Regions from separate parts of the Paenibacillus marinisediminis genome, predicted to be linked through region 2. Evidence: a T-box and tRNA genes for the amino acid it is inferred to sense, from the RefSeq annotation. Region 2 holds a T-box; the other holds one or more tRNA genes.
The links. A T-box is a leader RNA that pairs with one kind of tRNA and senses whether it is charged. The one in region 2 lies ahead of pheS (phenylalanine--tRNA ligase subunit alpha), so its partner is inferred to be a tRNA-Phe.
Positions count from the first base shown of each region.

Region 1 (9,580 bases), on a different contig from region 2:
GCTTGAAGCGACGATGCTGCGGCGAGCGCAGACACTTGCTGTGGCACAAGCTGTGACGCAGGCTGTGCTTGACCGAGGTTCTGACCAATGTTCTTCAAGACGCCTTGAATGATGCTCTGCACATCTTGTTCGGTCAACTTTACGCTCATGTACGGTCACTCCTAACGGCTTAGTTTCTTCAATACTTGTTCCGTTACCTTCGCTACGATCGCTTCGATCATATCCTGCTTGTCCTTCGCGGACAATTCCGATAATCCAACCGATGGCTCCGAAGCAGCCGCTGCTTGCCCAGAGCCTGTCTCATCCGAAGGATACTTGCAAGCTGGCGTTCCTCCGCTCGTAATTCCCATCTTCGCGCGTATCGTGATCAGATCGGACACCTGATTGCAATTCAGCTCATTCGCCTGATTAATAATTCTGCCGGAGTACATCAGCATTAGCGCATAATGCTCTAGCGACTCCATCCGATAATAGGCTTCGATGATGTCTGTGCCCCATGTCAACGCGCCATGATTCGCTAGCAGCACCGCATTATAATCCTTGCAGTAAGGTGCGATCGAATTCGGCACCTCTTCCGTGCCCGGTGTCGCATAGGGTGCGACAGGCACCGTACCCAGGATGACAACCGCTTCTGGCGACACCGCTTTGTCGAGATCGATTCCCGCGATCGCGAACGATGTAGCAACTGGCGGATGCGCGTGTACAACCGCTGTCACGTTCGGGTTCTCCTTGTATACGCGGAGATGCATCTTGATCTCGGAAGACGGCTTGCGCTTCCCAGCTAGAACCTTGCCGCTCAGGTCCAACTTGACCAGCATATCAGGGGTCATAAATCCTTTGCTCACCCCAGTCGGAGTTGCCCAGATCGTGTTAGGACCTGTCTTTATCGTAATGTTGCCGTCGTTAGCCGCGACAAAATTCTTGTTGTACATCCGCCTTCCAATCTCGCAAATCATCTTCTTCGCTTCAAAGTCAGAAAGATAGGCTGAAGTCTTCTCTAACATACGCTCACTTCCTATTGGTATTTAATACCTGTTTCTGTTGATGACTTGATTTTCTTACTTTATACATGGTTTGTCAATTATTTATTTTGTTTTTTGTGGTTTTTGTAGGTGATAATACTCAATACAGGATCAAATAAGCAACAAATAGTCAAAATACAAGATTTATACCTCAATTCACCCTTAAAATAACGTCATCCCAACTCATCCACAAACCAAACAAATATGGTATAATGTTGTAAATTCCACAACATTAATGGAAAGTACGTGATCCTATGCTGCCTATAGCAAGAAAGTCCAAGATCAAAGAAATCATATTAGAGAAGAAGAACGTGACCGTTTCCGAGCTGGCTGGATTGTTCTCGGTTACAGAGGAGACGATTCGCAGGGATCTCAAGCAGCTGGAAGACGAGGGTGTGCTTACGCGTACATATGGCGGTGCCTACATTTCAGACGGTGTACAGAATGATGTGAACTTTAATTTGCGAGAGCATATACATGTGGAAGGCAAGAAGAAGATTGCCGAGAAGTGCGTACAGTTTATTAATAACGGGGACTCGATCTTTCTTGATGCCTCTTCAACATCGCTGTACATTGCCAATATGCTTCGTGACAAGCGAATTACGATCGTAACGAACTCGATTAAGATTGTGAACGCATTGATCGACAGCACCAGCGTGCATCTCGTCATTCTGGGCGGCAGCATCTCTCCGTCCTCCATGTCCAGCTTGGGACGCAACACCGAACTAAGCATAAACAGCTATTATTTCGACTTAGCTTTCATCTCTTGCCGTTCGATCAGCATGCAGCACGGTATTACGGATTCGAATGAGCAGCAGGCGGAAGTGCGCCGTCTAGCCGTGGAGCGTGCCAACAAAGCGTTCCTCATTGCCGACTACACGAAGTTTGATCGCACATCGTTTGCCAGCATATGCGGCTTTGATCAGATCGATACACTCATTGTTGATCAAGCCTTATCTCCAGACTGGCACCGCCATCTGGAGCATCACAGCATATCCTTGCATGAGTGCAACTAATGAACTCGAATAAAGCCCGCCCTTGGAGTCTGCATGCAGCAGGTTCGTAGGGCGGGCTTTATCATTTATTAGCTCTCAAACATCTTAGGCAAGCTTACGTTGAACGGTGGATAAGCAATACCGTTCTGTGTAATGATAGCGCTGATCAGCGAATGATCTGTTACGTCAAATGCGGGATTGTACACCTGCACGCCCGCAGGCGCCATCGGCTTCTCATACCATTGCGACGTCACTTCTTCGTCAGCGCGCAGTTCGATATGGATATCGTCGCCGGTTTCGCATTTCAAGTCGATTGTAGACAGCGGCGAGCACACATAGAACGGTATGCCGTAATGCTTCGCTAGTATCGCCACGGCAGATGTGCCGATCTTGTTGGCTGTGTCACCGTTAGCCGCGACGCGATCGCAGCCGACGAGCACCGCCTGCACTTTACCTTCCTTCATCACGATCGAAGACATATTATCGCAGATTAACGTGACATCTACTCCCGCTTCCTTCAGCTCCCACGCTGTCAGCCTTGCACCCTGCAGCAGCGGTCTCGTCTCATCCGCGAATACCTTGAACTGATAACCCTGCTCCTGGCCCAGATAGATCGGAGCTAATGCCGTCCCATACTTAGCCGTTGCAATAGCGCCTGCATTACAATGCGTAAGCAGTCCCCAGTTCGGCTCCAGTAAAGACAGCGCGTACTTGCCGATGCTCTCGCATACGATCTCGTCCTCAGCACGAATCGCCTCTGACTCCTCGCGCAGCGCTTCCTTAGCCTCGGCAATGGACTTGCCAGCCTCGCGCAGCAAGCGCGCTTCCATCCGGTCCAGCGCCCAGAACAGATTAACGGCTGTCGGTCTGGAGGAGGCGAGATAGTCCTTAACATCCTTAACATCCTGGCACAGCTGCTGGAACGTTTCAGCCTTGGAACGCTTCGCTCCCAAGTACAAGCCATACGCCGCAGCTATTCCGATCGCTGGCGCGCCGCGCACCTTCAGCTTGAATATCGCATCCCATATATCCTTAAGCTCTGTTAGCCGCAAAAACACCTTCTCATTCGGCAACAGCGTCTGATCCAATATGACCAGTGTATCGTGCTCATCATCCAGTACAACAGATTGGATCATCGTAATTGACGTTGTATCGCTGCTCATCATGTCATATCCCTCCTGAAGCTTATCACTTGAAGTTAACGAGCTTAACTAATCTAACTAGCTCGACTAGCTCACAATCTTGCTGTCCGCTATCACATCGTCAACGATCTGTTTGAAATCGTCGCCAGTGCGAATGCCAGCACGCTGCATAATGAAGGTCTTCCCGATCACGAGCAGCAGCTTCTCCGCACGAGCTCTTGCTGTCGGATCAGCGATAGAAGTCACATCCTTCACGCCTGCCAGACCAATAATTCGGCGTATAAGCTCCATACCAGCTACAGCTGCCGCATCGGAAATGATTCCGTTCAGATAATAAACGTCAAATCCCGGAATCTTCGCTACACGATCTGTCGCAGCTTCATGATACAGCTTCATGAATTTTTCACGGAACAAGTCAATGACGTCCACCAAGCATGTGATCAGCCAAGCCTTCTGCTGTTCTCTTGCTGCCTCGTCCTTCATCACGCTATCTGCATTGACATAAGCGAATAACAGATGTGCAACGACATTGCCGACATCATACCCAGCAGGACCGTAGAATGCGAACTCTGGGTCGATAATCTTCGTTGAATCTTCCTTGATAAAGATCGAGCCCGAGTGCAGGTCGCCATGCAGCAAGGATTGCGCATGATTCATGAACTCGAACTTAAGCTTCGCTGTCTCCAGCAGAAGCTCCTCGTCTTCCCACAAGTAAGACTTCGCAAATTCACGTGTCCGCTCAAATACATCATTCCGAGGACAATCATAAAATGGCTCCGTATAGACTAGATCCTCTGAGATCTCGCATAGGTCGGGATTAATGAATCGCTTCAGCTGTTCTTTCTTCTCTTTATGGTTCATGACGATGTCAGATGTCAGCAGCAGCGTATTCGCCATAAAAGTGGAGATATGCTCCGCGAACAACGGAAACCGCTTATGATCGAGCAGCGCCTTCCTCATAATCTCGTGATCGGACAAGTCCTCCATCACACAGCAGTTCATAATCGGATCATACTTATACATGATAGGAACAAGGCCTGGCGCGAGCTCGTACTGAAGCTTTAATATTTCACTTTCAATCCGATTGCGATCGGGAGATACGATGAACTCATCCGATATGCGAGCAACGGGTCCTGCCTGCTTGATAATAATAGATCTATTCGTACGGGTATCCACGAGACGGAATACATAGTTCAGATTGCCGTCGCCTATCTCTATGCATGTCAGCTCCGCGCCATCATCGAAGTAATCAAGCTGCGTTAACGCGTATTGTACGACATCGGGTTCTTTCATGGTGAAATAATGAGTGAACTGATTCATTCGAATTACCTCCCCTAATCGCTACTTCTTCTTGTAATAAGTCAACGCCAAGGCAAACGCCAATACTGTACCCTTCACAATATCCATGGCATAGTAAGGGACGCTCATCATAACTAATCCATTTTGCAAAATCCCAATCAACACTGCCCCTACGAACGTCCCAATTGCATTCGGCTTACCAGCGCCGAGCACGGAGAATCCAATATACGCTGCTGCAACCGAGTCCATGAGATATGGCGCTCCCGAATTCACTTCGGCAGTCATTACGCGCGCGCCCAGCATGATACCGCCGATGGCTGCGAACATCGCGGATAAGATATATGCCGCCACTCGGTATTTATTGACCGAGATGCCTGATAGCTTCGCCGCCTCCATATTGCCGCCGATCACATACATATAACGGCCATGCTTCGTATAGGTAAGGAAGATGTGAACGACGATGACGATGACGAGCATGATCAGGATGATCCAAGGCACTTGACCTATCTTCGCGAAGAATGGACTGATCGTTCCAGTCGAGAAGCTTCCGTCCGGCATAACCATGTTCTGAGATACCGTCGCACCGCGTGTATAAGTAAGCGCGATTCCCTGTACCACGAACATTGTGGCCAGGGTCATCAGCATATCCGTAATCTTCAGCTTCACAATCATGAAGGCATTGATCACGCCAACCACTATACAAACGAGAATAGCAGTCACAATACCCAGGCCTACGCTCATGCCATGCCATACAAACATAGAGATAACGAGCGCATTGGCGAGTGAGGCTACTGAGCCAACCGATAGGTCAAATCCCCCTACTGATAGGGAGATTGTAATTCCGATAGATATAATCGTAACGATAGAAATAGAACGCAGAATGTTGACTAAGTTTGAAGGCTGAAGAAAGCTGTCCGATGTCAAGCCAAATACAACAATCAAGATGCCAATCGTGATGATCGTTCCATATCGATACAGGAAGTCGAATAGATCAAACGATTTGGGAGCTTTATTAGTTTGAATGGTCTTAGCAGTGCTCATCATTATTTTCCTCCCGTAGAGTAGTACAGCAACTCTTCTTCATTCGTGCGGCTCGTCTCCAGCTCTTTGACTAGCATTCCGTCATACAATACATAGGTTCGATTCGTAATTCCGATAATTTCCGACAGCTCGCACGATGCATATAGAATGCATTTTCCACGCTCAGCTAGTTGAAAGATAAGCTCGAATATATCTTTCTTCGCTCCGACATCGACGCCTTTAGTTGGCTCGTCAAATATGTATACTTCCGCATCGGTAATCAGCCATTTGCCAATCGCAACCTTCTGTTGATTGCCTCCGGATAGGTTCTGCACCTTGGTATTCTCGTTCGGTGTCTTGATGCCCAGATCTTGAATAATCGTACACGCAGCTTCTTTCTCCCTCTTAAATCTCAGCCACGTGTTCATGCTGCAGAATTTCTTCAGATTGACTGCTGTGATATTGACGGCAACGGATTCGCTAACCAGTATCCCTTCTTTGCGACGTTCCTCCGGCACTAGGGCAATGCCCTGCTTCATCGCGTCATGCGGATTGCGGATACTGAGCTTCTTACCATGAAGATGCAGCTCACCCGAGACTGAAGCTGATGCGCCAAACAACGCTTTACACAGCTCAGTCTTGCCGGCGCCTACCAAGCCTGCGATTCCGATAATTTCACCTTTTCTTATGTGCATGTCAATGGGCTGAACTTTATCGCGATCGCTGAACTGCTTCACCTCAAACATGGTTTCACCAAGTTCAACATTCACCTTAGGGAACTGATCGCCCAGTGATCTGCCAAGCATATGTTCTACGACGTGATTCTGCGTCACATCCGCAATCTTCTCTCTAACGACGAATTCCCCATCTCTCATGACGGTAATGTCATCGCATATTTCGAACAATTCGGGCAGACGGTGAGAAATAAAAATCACGCCGACATTTTCTTTTTTCAACTCTCGCACGATGCGGAACAGCTCTTGCGTCTCAGCATGGCTTAATGGCGCTGTAGGCTCATCGAGTATTAGAAATCTGCATGTCTTCGATATAGCCCTTGCTATTAACACCATCTGCTTCTCTGCTAGCGTCAATTGACTTACTAGCTTCTTCGAGGATACTTTGACGTTAATCCTGTTCAATATTTCCTGCGCGCGCTTATGGACCTGACTCCATGAGACGAATTGCTGCTTCCCCATGTCATTGACCATGTGATCCAACATGATGTTCTCGCCCACCGTCAAGTAAGGGATTAATGCGGTGTCTACTTCCTGGTAAACGATCTGAATACCCAGTTCCTTCGCGTCTCTTGGGCTGCGTATATGAACTTCTTGACCATCAATATAGATCTGACCTGAATAGTGATTGTAGGCCCCGGATAACACCTTCATCAGCGTTGACTTTCCTGCGCCATTCGCACCGATTAAAGCATGAGAACTTCCTGTCATCGTGCTGAAGAAAACATCATTTAATGCTCTGACACCTGGGAACTCGATCGTTATGTTCTTCATCTGCAGTTCGATTGCGTTCACTGCCCCCATAGCTTCACCCTCTAACAGGTACTTAGTATGCAGGCAGGAAAACGCTGTCATAACTGCTTCCCTGCCTGCTGATGTACTATTCTATTGCTGCGGACTACTTTTTATTAGCTTCCTTCAGCTTCTTCATCCAGCCTTCTTCAAACTCCGTGCTGACGCCCCAGCCTGGAATAATGCTAGCTAGATTAACCATGTTCACTGCTTCGGTAGAGCCTTTCAGCTTCTCTTGCGTAATCATCGATGCAGCCAGATTGTATGCTGCTGGTGTCTCTTCTCCTGCAATCTTCTTCGCAAGAATGCGGAGGTTCACCGCGCCGATGATCTTCGGATCAACGGCCGCTGTAGCTACCCATGGGCTCTTATCTTCCTGCATCGCTTGAAGGTCTGCGTTCGATACGTCGATACCGAATATTTTAACTTCATCACGACCTGCTTCTTTGATAGCTCGATTCGCTCCGATTGCAAAAGCATCCCATGTAGCAAATATGCCATCGATCTCGCCTTTCGGATACTTCGTCAACATAGCGGCTACAGCGTTCTGTGTCTGAACCGAAGTATCAGCAGCAGCTATACCAAATCGATCGATCTCCTCATAACCAGGGTTAGCCGTCAAAAATTGTTGATAGATCGTATTACGTCTTACCATTGGCGGGAAACCATCTACCCATAGGTAGACAATCTTACCTTTGCCTTTAAGCTCTTTGTGCATCTCATCCAATGCGAGCTTAGCCAAGTTCTCATCATCCTGTGAGGTAAGCGTTACGCCTTCAATATCAGCCAGACCGGCAATGGAGTCGTACGTTACAACTGGAATTCCCTTTTCTCGAATCTTCTTCACATCTTCAATCGTCGCCTCATCGTCACCATGAGAGATAATGAAGCCGTCATAATCTTTCTCGAGTGACTGGGCAATAGCATCATGGAACTTGGCAGTATCACCATTAGCCGAGAAGGTATCGACTGTGAAGCCCATGGACTCTCCTTCTTGCTTAGCGCCGGCCAAATACTGAGCCGTATGATCATCGCCGCCGATCTTGCGAATAACCATAATCTTCACTTGATCATCTTTTGCGATCTTGTCAGGTACTCCTTCGACCGCAGTTGTTCCTTTTGAGCCTTTGCTTCCACCGTCGCCCGTGGAGCAGCCTGTAGCAACCAGAACTACTACCATTAGTGAAAGCAGCATCTTACTGAACAATTGTCTCTTCAACACTAAACCCCCTTAATCAAGTTATGACTCTACTAATGTGTAATCGATTACCAGAACATGTAATGTTCATGGCAGAATTTTAGCATGGAAATACTTGGTTTACAACGAAAATTTATTGTTTTTTATGTAGTTTTAATTACTTTATATCTGTTTTATATGGTTTTATTACATCTAATCCCATATCTGTTCATGAATATATAAATACTCTATTTTAGATTGAGCTAGAGAAAATATAAAAAGGCTCATCTTCGATCTCATCACGAGATGGAAAGATGAACCTTGAAATTGAAGTAATTAGAATAAAAAAAAGCAGTTTTAAGGTTTCCCTCAAAACTGCTGTAAGTTCATAACTGGTGAGCCATGAAGGACTCGAACCTTCGACACCCTGATTAAAAGTCAGGTGCTCTACCAACTGAGCTAATGGCTCTCACTAAAAAGTAAGAATGGTGGAGGCTGATGGATTCGAACCACCGAACTCGAAGAGAGCAGATTTACAGTCTGCCGTGTTTAGCCACTTCACTAAGCCTCCATAAATTATGGTGGCTCGGGACGGAATCGAACCGCCGACACGAGGATTTTCAGTCCTCTGCTCTACCGACTGAGCTACCGAGCCATGAATATGAGATTTTGGACAAAAAATAAGTGGCGGAGCATTCGTTCCTCCACTTTCTAGTATAAAAATGGCGGAGCTGACGGGATTCGAACCCGCGGTCTCCTGCGTGACAGGCAGGCATGTTAGGCCTCTACACCACAGCTCCACACAAGTTTAAATGGTGCCGGCGAAAGGAGTCGAACCCTCGACCTACTGATTACAAGTCAGCCGCTCTACCAACTGAGCTACACCGGCATAATATGGTGGACGCTGACGGGATCGAACCGCCGACCCTCTGCTTGTAAGGCAGATGCTCTCCCAGCTGAGCTAAGCGTCCAGGATTGTTGTGTTAAAAAGGTAATATGGTAGCGGCGGAGGGGATCGAACCCCCGACCTTACGGGTATGAACCGTACGCTCTAGCCAGCTGAGCTACACCGCCATATTATTATTAAGTTAAGAAGTCACTGGCGGAGAGTGAGGGATTCGAACCCTCGCAGCTGTTACACCCTAACGCTTTAGCAAAGCGTCCCCTTCGGCCTCTTGGGTAACTCTCCGTGTCGTTCAGGTGAGCGCGAACCTTGTCCACCGTATTATACGTGATTCTCAACTAAAATTCAAGGTATATACCCTGAAAACTGAATGCGAAGTTTGAAAAGCCTTGCTTGAATATCATTAGGATAAGCCCTCGACCGATTAGTATTCGTCAGCTCCACACATTGCTGTGCTTCCACCCCGAACCTATCTACCTCGTCGTCTTCAAGGGG
Region 1 is NZ_JBTGUH010000014.1:7-9,586, reverse strand. Features, by position in the region: gene ACXX53_RS20595 (aldehyde dehydrogenase family protein) at 1-149, opposite strand, end outside; gene ACXX53_RS20590 (class II aldolase/adducin family protein) at 162-1,004, opposite strand; gene ACXX53_RS20585 (DeoR/GlpR family DNA-binding transcription regulator) at 1,277-2,038, shown strand; gene mtnA (S-methyl-5-thioribose-1-phosphate isomerase) at 2,107-3,180, opposite strand; gene mtnK (S-methyl-5-thioribose kinase) at 3,247-4,479, opposite strand; gene ACXX53_RS20570 (ABC transporter permease) at 4,501-5,499, opposite strand; gene ACXX53_RS20565 (sugar ABC transporter ATP-binding protein) at 5,502-7,016, opposite strand; gene ACXX53_RS20560 (sugar ABC transporter substrate-binding protein) at 7,111-8,223, opposite strand; tRNA gene ACXX53_RS20555 (tRNA-Lys) at 8,575-8,650, opposite strand; tRNA gene ACXX53_RS20550 (tRNA-Tyr) at 8,668-8,752, opposite strand; tRNA gene ACXX53_RS20545 (tRNA-Phe) at 8,761-8,836, opposite strand; tRNA gene ACXX53_RS20540 (tRNA-Asp) at 8,905-8,981, opposite strand; tRNA gene ACXX53_RS20535 (tRNA-Thr) at 8,995-9,070, opposite strand; tRNA gene ACXX53_RS20530 (tRNA-Val) at 9,077-9,152, opposite strand; tRNA gene ACXX53_RS20525 (tRNA-Met) at 9,179-9,255, opposite strand; tRNA gene ACXX53_RS20520 (tRNA-Ser) at 9,282-9,370, opposite strand; partial or broken rRNA gene ACXX53_RS20515 (23S ribosomal RNA) at 9,490-9,580, opposite strand, start outside.
Region 1: it has a tRNA-Phe gene. The T-box ahead of pheS (phenylalanine--tRNA ligase subunit alpha) is inferred to sense a tRNA for this amino acid. The anticodon was not compared.

Region 2 (9,580 bases):
CATCTAATGCTGTTCTTGTGCGATAATTCCAACCTGCTGCTTATGCGAATATCAGACCCAAGTGGACATACGATCCGTTATTTGCCGCAAAACCGTTATACTGCCATACTTGCGGACCGTGGTTCCGCTATTTGCACGAAATAAGTAGAATAGCATGCAAACGGAAGCGAATAACGGCTTCTGTGACCGTTAATGTCCAAATAATGCCGTTATATTGCAATATAACGGATCCTGTGTCCGTTTCAACGGGGATGATCGCCTAACGATAAACAAATTTTACTGACTACCGCTAATTGTCACCACTGCTTCAAACATATTCTCACTTAGCACTCAGCGCCAGCAAGGCATTGGAATTATGAAAATAACTCTTTTCTTCAAATCTATTTTAATCTCTTGTAATTGTTCGATACCCATAAGTATATTTCCTCCTGCTAAGCCCCAAACTTATCGCTGTAACAAGGGAAATATTTGTTGGATGAGCCTACTCACGGTACCCCTACTACCATCTTGTATGATAACGGCAAAAAGGGCAACCCCCTCCCCCCAGCATATGTAAAAACAATATCTGGATAAGAATGGGTTGCCCTCTAAAACACGGGTCACGCCTACCTATTATTTTCTTAATTCTACGCCTTCAGCCTCTAGCGCAGCAACGACACGGCCGTGAAGCTCCGTAATCTCTTCGTCCGTAAATGTACGGTCCGGATGACGATATACGAGCGAGATCGCTACGCTCTTCTTATCAGCAGCAATTCGATCCCCTGTATAAACATCAAATACTCCAACTGAATCCAGCAAGCTGCCAGCTTCAGCTTTCGCCTTGTTGAGCAGATGCCCGATCTCAGCTCCACGATCCATCACGAGCGCCACATCACGCTCAACAACCGGGAAGCGAGGAAGCGTACGGTACTCGATCTTGAAGTCAACAGCGTCGATGATCGGCGCGATAAGCACTTCTGCCACGTAAGTTTCACCAAGATCCTTGCTCCGCTGTACATCTGGATGGATCTGACCCACAGTACCGATGAGTTGCTCGCCTTCGCCATTGCTCAGATAGACGGAAGCAGAGCGTCCTGGGTGGTAGCCTGCTGGACGATCAGCGGCATAACGGATTCGATCTGTCAGCCCAAAGTGTGCGAACAAGCTTTCCAGCGCCCCCTTCATATCATAGAAGTCAACCTTCGCAGCTTGAACATTCCATTGAGAAGCGGAGCTCTTTCCTGTCATCAGCATAGCCAGCACCGGCGTCTCTTCCGGAAGCTTAGACAATGTATCTTCATCCGTCATATAGACGCTGCCAATCTCGAACAGCGCAACATCTTCAATCTTGCGATTGAGGTTATAGGAAGCTACATCAAGCAAGCTAGGAATAAAGCTTGTACGCAGCACGCTGCGATCCTCACTCATCGGCATGGACAACGCAACTGGCTTAACATCGCCTGACAACGCCGTAAAGAGAGTCGTATCAGCAGGATGCGTGAAAGAGTACGTGATCGCCTCATGAAGACCGCCTGCAGTCAATACACTGCGGATTTCGCGGCGGATGCGCTGCGATGTCGTCAGACGACCAGGTGTCGTTGCTCCCTCGATTGGTGTAGTCGGAATGTTGTCGTAGCCATACAACCGCGCAACTTCTTCGATCAGATCCACATTCAGCGTAATATCGCCGCGGCGCGCAGGCACACGCACTTCAAATGTATCACCGTCAGCCAGCGTCGCATCGAATCCGAGGCGGTTCATAATGCTCTGAATATCTGCCGCTGTGAGCGCTGTTCCCAGCATCTGGTTCGTCTTCTCAACGGTCAAATGAATGATAGTCGGTTCCTGAGAAGCGTTCTTCTCCTCAACGATACCAGCAGAGATAGTGCCCCCTGCCAATTCGCGCATCAGTTCCGCAGCGCGGTTCAGCGCAGGAATTACCGCTTCAGGGTTCACTTCCTTCTCGAAGCGCTGTGAAGCTTCCGAACGAAGACCCAATTGACGGGACGTCTTGCGCACGATACCGCCATCGAACTTCGCGGATTCGAGCAGGATGTTGACCGTTCCATCTGTCACTTCAGAATTAAGACCGCCCATCACGCCTGCAAGCGCGACTGGCTTCTCTCCATCTGTGATGAGCAGCATATGCGGCTCCAGCTTGCGCTCTTGATCGTCCAGCGTAACAAGTACTTCATCCTGATGAGCCATGCGAACTTCAATGTGGCCGTTAGCAAGCTTATCTGCATCGAACGCGTGCAGCGGCTGACCGTATTCGAGCATCACGAAGTTCGTAATGTCCACAATGTTGCTGATTGGACGAATGCCTGCAGCAAGCAAGCGATTCTGCAGCCACAGCGGGGAAGCGGCTACTTTAATGCCGGAGATATAGCGGGCAGCATAATGGCTGCAGCCTTCCGGCGCGCTGATCTTAACCGAGATATGTGCGGAAGCAGCGTCGCCCGCTTCTTCCACCTTGCTCTCTGGCAGCTTCACTTCACGATTAAGAATAGCGCCTACTTCATACGCCGCGCCCAGCATACTCAGACAGTCGGAGCGGTTAGGTGTCAGATCGAACTCCAGCACATGATCGTTCAGCTCCAGCACTTCAGCAATGGCTGTTCCGATCTCTGTGTCAGCTGGAAGTACGAGAATACCTTCCTGCATTTCTTTAGGCAGCAGCTTGTCGTTCATGCCAAGCTCTTTCGCTGAGCAAATCATACCCTGCGATTCAACGCCGCGCAGCTTCGCGCGCTTGATCTTCATGCCGCCTGGCATAACAGCGCCGATCATGGCTACCGGCACCTTCTGTCCAGCGTCCACATTTTTCGCGCCGCATACGATCTGCAGCTTTTCTTCCTGACCTACATCCAATGTACATACACTGAGCTTATCAGCATCTGGATGCTGTACACGCTCTACTACATAACCAACTATAATATTGTCGAGCCCTTGATTGCGGTTCTCTACTACATCGATTTCGATTCCCGCTCGAGTGATCATTTCCGCCAATTGCTCCGCATCTACGCCAGAGAGATCGACATATTGCGATAACCATTTATAGGATACGTTCATCGTTTGTCCCCTTCCTTTCTCTTCGTCCCTGAACCTTACAAGCGATCAAACTGCTGCAAGAAACGGACATCATTGGTATAGAAATGACGAATATCGTCAATGCCGTATTTCAACAAAGCGATCCGTTCAACGCCCATGCCGAACGCGAAGCCGGAGTACACTTCAGGGTCATAGCCGCCCATCTCAAGCACCTTTGGATGCACCATACCGCAGCCGAGAATTTCAAGCCAGCCTGTATGTTTGCACATCCGGCAGCCGTCGCCGCCGCATTGCACACAGGTTACGTCCACTTCAGCGCTTGGCTCTGTGAACGGGAAGAAGCTCGGACGCAGACGAATCTGCATGTGCTCGCCGAACATTTCACGAACGAACTCCAGCAGGGTGCCTTTCAGGTCGCTCATACGAATGTTCTTGTCGATAACCAAGCCTTCGATCTGATGGAACATGAAGGAATGCGTTGCGTCGTCGTCATCGCGGCGGTATACCCGTCCAGGGCAGATAATCTTAACTGGAGCATCGCCTTTCATCTTCTCCATTGTGCGAATCTGCACAGGTGAAGTCTGAGTACGCATCAGAATATCTTCTGTAATGTAAAATGAATCCTGCATGTCGCGCGCAGGGTGGTTCTTCGGAAGGTTCAGAGCTTCAAAGTTATAATAATCGCTCTCTACCTCCGGTCCTTCAGCTACTTGATAACCCATTCCGATGAAGATATCCTCGATCTCCTGGATAACTTTGTTCAGAGGATGAACCGCTCCGCTTGCCAATGGACGCCCTGGCAAAGTAACGTCAACCTTTTCGGTTTGCAGCTTGCGCTCTGTCTCCTCGCGAATGAACGCTTCCTGCTTCGTATTGATTACCTCTTCAATCGCGCTGCGCACATCATTGGCCACTTGACCGATAAGCGGACGCTCCTCCGCGCTAAGAGCTCCCATCCCGCGCAGTATTTCTGTGAGCTCCCCTTTCTTGCCCAGCACCTTGATGCGTAAATCGTTCAGCTGCTGAATGTCCTCAGCACCTTGCAGCTCCGCGAGCGCACGATCGCGCAGCGCTTGCAAACGCTCCTTCATCTTCAGTTCCTCCTTTAGTTCCTAGCAATTTTTCAGAAAAATAAGCCAAATACGAAAAACTTCATTCGAAGTATTTTCAACATTATGCGGCCGCTAATTACGGCAAATGTATTGCGATTAGAAATGGTCAACAGCTTCTGTAATCGCAAAAAAGGCCCTCCCGTCTCCATAAAGGGACGAAAAGACCGTGGTACCACCCTAATTAGACATCAGCTTGCATCGTATAAGCAGTGGAAGATCCACTAGATATCGAGCGCTTATATGTCTCACTCAGCACGACGATAACGGATCGCTGCCGGGATACTCTACAAGAATGGCGGACTATTGGTTAGTCTCGGCTGTTCGTTCAAGCTCCTGCTCCGGAGTGAATTTCGGCAAGTCCTACTTCAAGGATGCTCTCAATCTTCGGCAACCTTTCCCTGTTAAGCGGTACATGCTTACTTGTCTCCATCACTGCATGTCAGTTCACTCACACAATGTGTAAGTATAATATCATGAATACCCCTTATTATAAGCAAGATTCGCACTTTTATGCAATAGGCATGTTCTCGCGCCTTTCGTGCAACACTAAAGAAGATATTTTCTGGTATTGCACGGTTAATAAGGAGGATCACTTATGGTCAATTGGCGGAACGAGATCATAGCGGGCTGCGTGAGCTTTTTCGCGGTTATGTACATTATCATCGTAAATGCTACAATTCTGGTGGACGCCGGAATTCCACTGCAAGCGGGAATGATCGCTACCATTATAGCCTCCGCCGCAGGAAGTATTCTGATGGGCTTGTGGGGAAAGGCGCCTATCGTGCTTATACCAGGTATGGGCATTAATGCGATGTTCACCTACACGCTCGTTAATGGTATGGGACTATCCGTCTACCAAGCACTGTTCACCGTGACTGCTTCGGGTGTGCTGTTCGCTATTATTGTATTCACTCCGCTCCTAAACAGATTGCAGTCCGCACTGCCTGAATCATTGCTTGAAGCCGTTACCGTCGGCATTGGCCTACTGCTCGTACTTATCGGATTGAGCAAAGGCGGCATTATCACTTCGAACCCAGCCAGCATCATCGCACTGCGCTCCTTTGCTGAGCCTGAACCGATCGTCACGATGATAGCTCTGCTTATCACTAGTATCCTCTATATTCGCAAGATTCCCGGCGCGCTGCTGATCGCCATCGTGCTGGGCACCGCGCTTGCTTATGCGGCGGGAATTCGCCCAAGTTCCGGCATATCCGGGAACATCCAAGCCGGTTGGAGCGAGTACGGCGCGGCATTCGGGTCACTTTCACCAAGCGGAATGCCGTGGCTCTCCTTTGCGGCAGGCGTATTCGCGCTGACACTTGTGCTGTTGTTCGAGCACATCGGACTGCTGCACGCCCATCTACACACCAGCGGCACTTCGGATCGCATGCGGCCTGCCCTGCAGGCATCTGCGATATCCGTTATATTCAGCGGCATCGCCTCCACCAGCCCGACGGTTTCCGCGGCGGAATCCGCGGCGGGCGTATCGGCGGGCGGCCGTACCGGTTGGACAGCCATTACAGCCGGCCTGCTGTTTATCGTCAGCCTGCCTACTCTGCCTCTCCTGCTGCTTATTCCGGATCAGGCAGTTGCGCCTATTATCATTTTTATCGGTGGATTAATGATGCCCCCTGTACGCAAGATACCATTCGAGACGCTGCATGAAGGCATTCCCGCCTTCTTCATCATTGCCTTTATTCCGCTTATGAACAGCATCATCGACGGAATGGCCATCGGATTTGTCAGTTATGCGGTGCTGCATGTGGCTGCAGGTAAACGTAAAAGTCTGCCGTCCACATTCTACATCATCGCGCTGCTATTTATCGCGTATCTCATTCTGCAAGCCTTTATTGCTTAGCGCGCCTTATTCAGACACAAGGAAGAGCCTCGCACGGCCATAGTCGCGCGGGGCTCTTCAACAATTATCCCTTATCAGCTTCAGTATCCGATTGCTGAGGCTGTACATCCTTCTTCAGCAGCTCATCCAAGCTATGCTGAAGATCGTCTAATTTTTCCTTCGGAATCGCGATTGCCCATTCACTTCCTTCTGGGACAATCCATACGTTATCTTCTACGAGATAGCCCTTATACTGCTTCGATTGTATGTCTGACATGGAGGAGCCGTCCAGCTTGTCCATTGTGATTGACAATGACATCACTTCTTTGCCCTTCACCACTTCAGACGCTAAACGAGGCAGCTCTGTAGCAGACTGGAATCGAAGATCATTCAGCCATGCCAGCACATCGGTTGCTTCAAGCTCCTTCTTATTGATCTTCCATTTCAAGGAGTCAGACTGCTCAGTTCCCTTAGATTGATCCGAGGATTCAGCTTGTTCCGATTGACCGGTTTGATCTGCCGATTTCGCTTGCTCTTCACCAGCCTTCAGCTTAACCGCGCTGTAGCTCTTCTCATTCATGCTCCATTCGAAATCCGTTACTTGGTCGGATACGAATTCAAACGGTTCATTCGCTGTAAAGTTAAGCACGTCTTTATTCAAAGAGGCAACCTCATATTCATCCAGTGCGTACACATTACCGCCACCCGCTTCGCTTCCGCCTAAACGAGCATAGACTTCCCCAGCTATCGGAGCCGCATCTCCAATATCAAGCTGTATCGTCTTCCCATCTTTCAGTGTAACCTCATAAGAGGCGGATGGTGAACTCAAACCGTACTTCTCTAGATCAGCCGCTTGTTCTTCAACCAACGATTGAAGGGACAGCTCAACGAAGTTGTTAATCCAATTGTCTACACCGTATTGGTTAATCGGATAAGCTTGAGGAAGCTCCATCTTCCAGTTCTCATTATCCTTTACAAGCTTAACCTCTTCTTTCGCTTGTTTAAGCGTGAAACTTGTGATCTGATCAGCTTCCACCTTCAATAACGGGACATCTTCAGCAGACTGTTCACGGAAGAAATCTTGACTCGCAGCATACCAGAATCCACCTACACACAACACAACTGCAACAAGGGTTGGCATCCACTTTTTCATCAGCCTTTTCTCCTTCTCCACCACAGCACAGCCCCGATCATAAGCAGCACCAATGGGAACAACACGACAGTCGTGGTAAGGATCCAACTAGCCTGAGTCGGTGTCAAATAAGCAAGCTGATAAGCATCATTCTGGCGAGGTCTAATGGTTACCTGGTTATCCTTCTCCTGCAGCCATGCCACACTATTCAAGGCAAAGTCGCGATTTCCCTGCGTGTAAATGTCGTCATTCAACAGATTCGTCACGCTGCCCATCACAACAGCCTTAGGCTTGCCATCCGTCGTGCTGACTGCATACCCAAGATTGAATGGACCTTGCAAATCCTTGTCGTCATTAGCAGAGCCTTCTCCTGTCATCAAGCTCTTCAGATCTGTCTCGCCATAAGCTTTATCCGTCGTCTTCATGATCGGCTCTACATTATATGCCGCACCTTCTCCTTCTACCTTCTTCAAAGGTACTGCCAATGATAGAAGTGATACCTTCTGATACTCCTCCAGCTTAGCGGTGATATCATGACCAGCATACTCCGGCACAATCGTAAATGGATCGTGCAGAATGCTCTTCTTCGGCTCTACAACGACCGCTGGTTCGTACTGAACGCCGAGCGTTCTTAGCAGAGAAGACAGGTTTGGCCAAGCATTCGCCATGTCCTCATTGAATCCAAGGGATATATACAGCTTGCCGTCGCCTTTCACATACTCCTCCAGCACTGCAAGCTCCTTGCTGCTAATATCCTGATTCGCGCCGAGCAAGAAGATGGCATCTGCATCTTTTGGTATAGCGCCTTCTTCGTACAGATTGAGCTCGCTAAGCTCCACATTTTCCTGCGCCAAGCTTGAAGCGAACACACTCATTTGCTGAAGCGGCGCTTCTTCATGTCCAGTCAGCACATAGCCTTTGGTTACTTTATCATCAACCAAGCTCTGAATAGCTGCAGTCATCTTCTCTTCACCAGTGAACTGATACTCTCCAGGGGCTTGACCCAAGTTGAACATTTCATATAATCCGATTACATTCCGCTTATCCCCGCGTTCAAACACGATCGAACTGCTCGAGAGCTGATACTTCTTCGCCAAGGAAGGCTCCTGATACAAATCGTATTTCTCATACTTAATCTTGTTGCTCGCTTGTGCATACTGCTGCGCGATATCCTCTACTTCACGAGTCAGCATCGGATCTTCTGCTGAACTCATAAACAGCTTCATCGTAATATCTTCATCCAGATTCTGCAGCGTCGTCAACGTCTGTTCTGACAAGGTAAAGCTCTTGTTTTTGGTCAAATCCCATTGAAAGCCGCTTAATGACCCTAGAAAAATAGTCGTGACGATGAAGATGCCAATGACAGCAACGGAAAATACGAGAGAATTAATTCCTCTTAATCTTTTCTTCATAGTTCTACCTCCACCGTTTCCGTTCCAGGATCTGCACGCTCAAGAAGACGAACAATGCCGACATCATGATGAAAAACAGCATATCCGCGCCGTTAATAACACCCTTCATGAATGATTCAAGTCGACGATCCAGCGCAAAATGAACGAGCAGATCATTCATTTTACCGTTGCCAAGACCAGCCGCGTAGTCCATCAGCCAGAACACCATAAGCATAACGAAGGCCGCGATTCCCCCGACCATCTGATGCTGAGATAGAGTTGAGGCGAACAATCCGACCGCTGACATGGCACAGGTAAGCAGAAACATCCCCAAGACAGAGGTCATAATAATACGAATATCCATGTCGCCGAAAAATGACATGACGATCGGATACAGCAAGCTCGTTCCAACGAGCACAGCCATCAGGACTACCGATGCCGCATACTTGCCCAGCACAATCTCGTAGATCCGCGCAGGAGATGTGAGCAGCAGCTCGTCAGTCCCTAAGCGGAATTCATCCGATATGAGCCGCATCGTCAGGAGTGGTACGACTAAAAGAAACATAAATGTCGCGTTCATCGATACAATGCGGAAGTCAACTATGGATGGCTGATACATAACAAAATTGATATAGAAAAGCAGGCTGGTTACGAACACGTAGATCGAGAGTGCGACATAAGTGGTAGGCGACACAAAATAAGCCTGCAGTTCTTTGCGAAATATGGCATTAAACCGCCTCATCATCAATCACCTCTTCTGTCGTCAAGCGCTGGAACACTTCTTCCAGACTTGTCTTCTCACTCTTCATCTCCAGAATAGGATAGCCCACTTCCGCCATCGCATAGAATAGCGATTCACGTATATCCAAGCCTTCCTTCGCTTTAACTCGTACGTGAACCGTATCACTATCAACAGCAGCATGGTCTTGGCTCGAAGCCGAAGACTCTGCTTCACTGTCTTGTTCAGGCTCGATATGATCTTGTATCTCGGTCTTATGCTGCTCTTGTTCTGTATCCTCTACCTCTGACAAGTCGTCGCTAGCTTGTGTGTGTTTATCAAAAATAACCTCTTCCACTT
Region 2 is NZ_JBTGUH010000001.1:626,077-635,656, forward strand. Features, by position in the region: gene pheT (phenylalanine--tRNA ligase subunit beta) at 613-3,051, opposite strand; gene pheS (phenylalanine--tRNA ligase subunit alpha) at 3,087-4,121, opposite strand; T-box leader at 4,291-4,584, opposite strand; gene ACXX53_RS02840 (NCS2 family permease) at 4,738-6,000, shown strand; gene ACXX53_RS02845 (DUF4340 domain-containing protein) at 6,065-7,132, opposite strand; gene ACXX53_RS02850 (GldG family protein) at 7,132-8,523, opposite strand; gene ACXX53_RS02855 (ABC transporter permease) at 8,528-9,244, opposite strand; gene ACXX53_RS02860 (ABC transporter ATP-binding protein) at 9,231-9,580, opposite strand, start outside.